3 regions of the Mesorhizobium sp. WSM2561 genome follow, and region 1 is predicted to be linked to each of the others. Evidence: predicted binding sites of a transcription regulator. Region 1 holds the regulator's gene; each other region holds the start of a gene.

Evidence for each region. Region 1 encodes LexA, which represses DNA repair genes until DNA is damaged. Its sites were predicted from a motif close to TGTTCNNNNTGTGTTCNG; they were not measured.
Region 2: a site for LexA is predicted at 1,192-1,209, ahead of M727_RS0123540 (YifB family Mg chelatase-like AAA ATPase). Genes of this name have one in related genera too.
Region 3: a site for LexA is predicted at 747-764, ahead of M727_RS0108375 (PA0069 family radical SAM protein). Genes of this name have one in related genera too.

Annotation. Positions count from the first base shown of each region.
Region 1 covers NZ_AZUX01000003.1:200,711-202,981, forward strand. Annotated here, with positions in the region: gene glp (gephyrin-like molybdotransferase Glp) at 1-455, shown strand, start outside; gene lexA (transcriptional repressor LexA) at 560-1,312, shown strand; gene M727_RS0105880 (ComEC/Rec2 family competence protein) at 1,306-2,271, opposite strand, start outside.
Region 2 covers NZ_AZUX01000030.1:36,638-38,908, reverse strand. Annotated here, with positions in the region: gene M727_RS0123540 (YifB family Mg chelatase-like AAA ATPase) at 1-1,099, opposite strand, end outside; gene gshB (glutathione synthase) at 1,282-2,223, opposite strand.
Region 3 covers NZ_AZUX01000005.1:90,942-93,212, reverse strand. Annotated here, with positions in the region: gene M727_RS0108380 (glycosyltransferase) at 181-687, opposite strand; gene M727_RS0108375 (PA0069 family radical SAM protein) at 839-1,993, shown strand; gene M727_RS0108370 (ribonuclease HII) at 2,150-2,271, shown strand, end outside.

The sequences.
Region 1 (2,271 bases):
CCTCGGTCGGCGACCACGACCTCGTCCATGACGTGCTAACCGGCGAAGGCATGGCGCTCGATTTCTGGAAAATCGCCATGCGGCCCGGCAAGCCACTGATGTTCGGGCGGCTGGGCGCCATCCGCTGCATCGGCCTGCCCGGCAATCCGGTGGCCAGCCTGGTCTGCACGCAGCTCTTTCTGAAGCCGCTGCTGGCGCGGCTCGGCGGCCGCGCCTTCCGCCAGGACATGCGTCAGGCGCGGCTCGGCGCCGCCATGCCGGCCAACGATCTCCGGCAGGACTATGTACGCGCGGTGGTGAAGGAAGAAGCCGGCACGCTTGAGGCAACGCCGTTCAGTATCCAGGATTCCTCGATGCTCAGAATGCTGGCCGACGCCAACGGACTGGTCGTGCGCGAGCCATTCGCTCCCGCAACCGCAGCGGGCGCCGCCTGCAGCGTGCTGATGCTACGCTGAACAAAACGTCAACACATTCATTAAACTTTAAATGGTTGCGGAACACAACTGGAACAGATAGTGTTTGTTCTGGGTTTGTTTTTCTGATTCTGTTGGGGGTCGCGATGCTGACACGCAAACAACATGAACTGCTGATGTTCATCCACGAGCGGCTGAAGGAAAGCGGCATTCCGCCCTCGTTCGACGAGATGAAGGAAGCGCTCGACCTCGCCTCCAAATCGGGGATCCACCGGCTGATCACGGCGCTGGAGGAACGCGGTTTCATTCGCCGCCTGCCCAACCGCGCCCGCGCGCTGGAGGTGCTGCGCCTGCCCGATTCGATCGCGCCGGGCCTCAATGCGGCGCGCAAATTCTCGCCGAGCGTCATTCAAGGCAGCCTTGGCCAGGGCGGGCTTGGACAGGGCGGCCTCGGACGCCAGATCAAGCCGGCGCCTTCGCGCATGCGTGCGGCCGGCAATGACGACGACGTCGTTGCCACCGTCTCCATACCGGTGATGGGCCGCATCGCTGCCGGTGTGCCGATCGACGCCATCCAGCACCAGACGCATTCGATCTCGGTGCCACCGGACATGATCACCGGCGGCACGCACTACGCGCTGGAGGTCAAGGGCGATTCGATGATCGAGGCCGGCATCTTCGACGGCGACACGGTCATCATCCGCAACGCCGACACCGCCCAGCCTGGCGAGATCATTGTCGCTCTGGTCGACGAGGAGGAAGCGACGCTGAAACGATTCCGCCGCAAAGGTGCCTCGATCGCACTGGAAGCCGCCAATCCGGCCTACGAGACGCGCATCTTCGGGCCGGACCGGGTCAAGGTGCAGGGCAAGCTCGTCGGACTGATCCGGCGTTACTGAACGGCAGGCTTCTTGGGTTTCTCGGCCCTGAGGTACGGCGGCAGGCCCCTCGCCTCGCGCGAAAACCGCCGCTGCTCATGCCAAGGCCTATATGGCTGTCTGACGGCAAAACGGATTTCTGCGCGCGTCGTCGCCGATAGCGGATCGAAGAAGACGGCGGCACTGCCCATGCGAGCGAGCTGCCGTTTGGTGACGACGAGAACCAGCGGGTTGCGGCAGGGTTTGTAATAGGCTGTGGCATCGTCGATGACGATCAAATCCGCAAAGGCACAGGCCGGCCGCGCGGTTTTACGGTTGTCGGCGAGCGCGATGAGCGCGCCGGACGGATGCCGGGCCAGGCACAGGCCGGCAGTGCAGGTGAAAGGCGCTCCCGGCGGCAGGTCGGCCGGATCGGCGATGTCGAACCGCACATCTCCTTTTTCGAATGTCTCCGGCTCGACGATCGTTGTTGAAACCAGCGCATGTTTCCAGTTGTCGGTGGTGAATTCGTTCGAACGCACCCGGTTGACGGCAAGTTCGCCGCCGCCGATCGGCAGCGCCACCAGATGCGCATCCTCCGAGATCAGCACGTCGGGGGTGCGCGTCTCGGAAATCGTCAGCAGGCCGGCGAGCGCAAAGGGAAGTGCCGCAAGCCGCAGCCACGTCGTCGCCATCGTGGCGATGACCAAGGCGACCGTCACCAGCAGAACCGATTGCAACGAAATCAGGCCGACTGCATCGACCGGCGAACGCTCCGAGATCCATCCCGAAATTGCAATCATCGCCGTCAGGCCCTTGCCCATCATGTAGAGGAAAGGGCCGTCGAGGCCGAAAGGCATTGCCAAGGCGCTGAGGACGGCCAGGAACATGACGATCGTGACGATCGGCATGACGGCCAGATTGGCGAACAGGCTGAGCGGCGAGACGCGCTGGAAGTGCCAGATGGCGAAGAGCGCGGTGGCGCTGCCGGCAATGATGGA
Region 2 (2,271 bases), on a different contig from region 1:
TGCGGCAACGGTCGCCGCGCAGGCAGCGATAGCCCGGCTCGCCAGCCATGCCGCAGCGGCACGGGTTCATCGCCGCGACCAGCTGGATGCGCGCCGGATAGGTGACGCGATGATTGGCGCGGGCGATCATGCAGTCGCCGGTCTCCAGCGGCTGGCGCAGCGCGTCGAGCGCCTGCGGCGAGAATTCGGGAAACTCGTCGAGGAACAGCACGCCGTGGTGGGCCAGCGAGGCCTCGCCCGGCCGCACGCGCAGGCCGCCGCCGACCAGCGCCGCCATCGAGGCCGAATGGTGCGGCGCGCGGAACGGCCGCCGGTCGGTCAGCTTGCCTTCACCAAGCTCGCCGGCCACCGAGGCGATCATCGAGACTTCGAGCAATTCCCTCGGCGCCAGCGGCGGCAGGATCGACGGCAGCCGCTGCGCCAGCATCGATTTTCCCGATCCTGGCGGACCGATCATCAACATGTTATGGCCGCCGGCCGCCGCCACTTCGAGTGCCCGCTTGGCGGTCTCCTGGCCCTTGATGTCGGCAAGATCCGGCAGGTCGCGCGCCGAGGCATGGATTCCTGCCTCCGGCCGCGACAGCACCTGCGTGCCGCGAAAATGATTGGCGATGGCGATCAGGCTGCGCGGCGCCAGGATGTCGAAATCCTTGCCGGCCCACGCCGCTTCCGGGCCGCAGGCGAAAGGACAGATCAGGCCCTTGCCTTCGGCATTGGCGCCGATCGCCGCCGGCAGCGCGCCGGCCACCGCGGCGATGGTGCCGTCGAGCGACAGTTCGCCAAGCACGACATAGCCGGCCAGCATGTCGCCTGGAATGGCGCCAAGCGCCGCCATCAGGCCAAGCGCGATCGGCAAATCGTAATGGCTGCCTTCCTTGGGCAGATCGGCGGGCGCCAGATTGACGGTGACCTTCTTCGACGGCATCGACAGGCCCGATGCGTGCAGCGCCGCCTGCACTCGCTCCCGGCTTTCGGCCACCGCCTTGTCGCCGAGGCCGACGATGTGCATGTTAACCTTGCCGGGCGCGATCATCACCTGCACGTCGACCGGCACGGCCTCGATGCCCTGGAAAGCGACCGTGCGGACCCGCGCAACCATTTTTCTGCCCCCGGACATGGGCTCGCCCGAAGCCCATGCGATCATGCCGCGAACGGCGTCATCTGAGACAACCACAGATTTTGGGCAAAGGCAAGAACATTACGGGAACAATCGAACGTGGTGCCTTGATGGCGTCGCATCGGCTACGGATCGGAAAACCGCTGTTCCGGCAAGCATGGGTGCTACTTGGGTTTGTCCTCGACCGCATCCCAGAACAGGCTGGCGATATCGGCGCCGCCGAAGCGTTTTACCTCGCGCACGCCGGTCGGCGACGTCACGTTGATCTCGGTCATGTAGTCGCCGATCACGTCGATGCCGACGAGGATGAAGCCGCGCTCTTTCAGCGACGGGCCGATGCGGGCGCAGATCTCGCGTTCGCGCTCCGTCAGTTCGGTTTTTTCGGCGCGGCCGCCGACATGCATGTTGGAGCGCGAATCATGCTCGGCCGGCACCCGGTTGATGGCGCCGACCGGCTCGCCGTCGATCAGGATGATGCGCTTGTCGCCGGCTCGCACCTCCTTCAGATAGCGCTGCACGATGTAGGGCTCGCGGAACATCTGGCCGAACATTTCGAGCAGCGAGGCGAGGTTGCGATCGGCCTCATGCAGGTGGAAGATGCCGGCGCCGCCATTGCCGTAGAGCGGCTTGACGATGATGTCGCCGAACTCCTTGCGGAAGGCGGCAACCTCCTGGCTGTCCTTGGTGATCAGCGTTTCCGGCATCAGGTCGGGAAACTCGGTGACGAAGATCTTTTCCGGGCTGTTGCGCACCCAGGCCGGGTCGTTGACCACCAGCGTCCTGGGATGGATGCACTCGAGCATATGCGTCGTGGTGATGTAGTTCATGTCGAACGGCGGGTCCTGCCTGAGCAGGACGACGTCCATCTCCGACAGGTCGGTGCGCACTTTCTCGCCGAGCGAATAGTGATTGCCCTTCTCGTCGCGGACCTGCATTTCCTCGACGCCGGCAAACACCTTGCCGTCGCGCAGCGACAGCCGGTCGGGCGTATAATGGAACAGCTGGTGGCCGCGCCGCTGCGCTTCCAGCGACAGCGCAAACGACGTGTCGCCGGCAATCGAGACGGTGGAGATGTGGTCCATCTGGACGGCGATTTTCAGAGGCATGGCGGATCTCCGGCGGATCGGATGGGCTGCTTGCCCTTACAACCTCCC
Region 3 (2,271 bases), on a different contig from region 1:
GAATATACGGGCTTTACGGGCTTTACGCAATACACAGAGGTCGGCAACCCGATACAAGCGTCACATCACCCCGCCTAACCCCGGATAAACTGCGGTCTCGTAGAAGACGACCTCGGCGGAGAATTACCGCAGCAAACGACGCGACCGTCCCTCGCCCGCTTGCCGGCAAAGAGACGACCATCACTTCACCGGCGCCACCCAGATTTCGGCGTCGAGCCTCTTGGTCGCAAGGCCGCGGGCGATGGCCTCGGCGCTGCGGGCGTTTTTCGATAAGGCCGCGGCCTGACGCTTGCTGATCACCAGCCCTTCGGCCAGTGCCCGGCTTCCCGAAAACACCCGCGACAGGAACGGGACGCGGCTACCGCGGGCCCGCGAGAATCGCGCCGGCATGGTTTGCCTGGCGGTGTGGGCGACGACCTCGTCGATCCAGCCCTCGCCCAACCGCGCGCCCGGCTCCAGCAGCAGCAGCCAGTCGCCCTTGGCCTGCCTGATGCCGGCAGCGATGCCGCCGCTCGCCACATAAAGGCAGCCAGCATGTTCGGCAACGCGGTGCGTCTGGTCGGTCGAGCCGGTGTCGCAGATGATGACGTCGCGCACCACGCCCTCGACCGCGCCGCCGATCAGCGAAGCGAGCGTGCGGGCAAGTCTTTCCTCGTCATTCAGGGTCTGGATGAGAACGCTGAGCATCGTTAGCCGAATAGCGGAAAGCCGGGCGCAGCGCCAGTTTTTGCGTCGCCCCATAAAAATGTTCTTGCTTTGTTCCGACGGATAAAATAGGATTATTTTCATGAACAGAGCGATTCGACAGCCAGCCGACAGTCCCTGGGAGAGGGCGAAAATGGAACAGATCGTGCGTGCCGACATTGCTGCCTTCGGGGCTGGAAGAGCCGAGATGGCCAATGCAATGATCGAGCAGAGTGGCGTCCGTATCCGTCCGGAGCGCAATCGCGGCCGGTCCGCCGGCATCAACCCATCCGGCCGGTTCGAACCGGTCAGCAGGCATGTGTTCGACGATGGCTGGAATTCGCTTGAGGAGCTGCCGCCGTTCAAGACCGAGGTGCAGGTCGAGAAGCCGCGCACCATCGTCACCCGCAACGAATCGCCCGACATTTCCTTCGACCGCTCGATCAACCCGTATCGCGGCTGTGAACATGGCTGCGTCTATTGCTTCGCGCGGCCGACGCACAGCTTCATGGGCCTGTCGCCGGGACTGGATTTCGAATCGAAGCTGTTCGCCAAGCCGGATGCGGCGCGGCTGCTCGACAAGGAATTGTCGAAGGACGGCTACCAGCCGCGCACCATCGCCATCGGCACCAACACCGATCCCTATCAGCCGATCGAGAAGCAGTACCGGATCATGCGCGAGATCCTCGAAGTGCTGGAGGCGCGCGGCCACCCGGTCGGCATCGTCACCAAATCCGCGCTGGTGACGCGCGACATCGACATTCTGTCGCGCATGGCCGAACGCGGGCTGGCCAAGGTGGCGCTGTCGGTGACGACGCTCGACCGCATGCTGGCCAGAACGATGGAGCCGCGCGCGTCGACGCCGACCAAGCGACTGGAGGCGATCAGGCAGCTTTCGGATGCCGGCATTCCGGCCTCGGTCATGGTCGCTCCGATCATCCCCGGCCTGACCGATCAGGAGATGGAACGGATCCTCGATTCGGCACGCGCGGCAGGAGCGCGCGAGGCCGGCTACGTCCTGCTGCGCCTGCCACTGGAGGTCGCGCCGATCTTCAAGGATTGGCTGCTGCGTCATTATCCGGACCGCTACCGTCACGTCATGTCGCTGATCCGCTCGATGCGCGACGGCAAGGATTACGATTCGGAATGGGGCAAGCGCATGAAAGGCTCCGGCCCCTATGCCTGGCAGATCGGCCGGCGCTTCGAGATCGCCGCCAAACGGCTTGGCCTCAACGCCGAGCGGCGGTCGCTCAGGACCGACCAGTTCGTCGCCGCAGCCAAGGCAACCGAGCAACTGATGCTGCTGTGAAGACATCGTCTGCCGCCGACGCCGACGGCAGACGAAAAAAATCCCGTCCGGCCTGTCCTGTCCCCGGGCTTGCAGACGGTGCCCTCCGGGTCCGGTGCCTCACCCGACCCGGAGGGGGTTGCGGAGAATCGGAGCCGATGCGAACCTCGCCGCAACATGGCTCGCGCGCGTTCTGATTCTCCGCTTCTCTTCGAAATCGTTGAGAGACCCGATTTCTCCTTCGAGACGAAGGCGATGGCCGAGGGCCTGTGGCCGGTGGCGGGAATGGACGAGGCCGG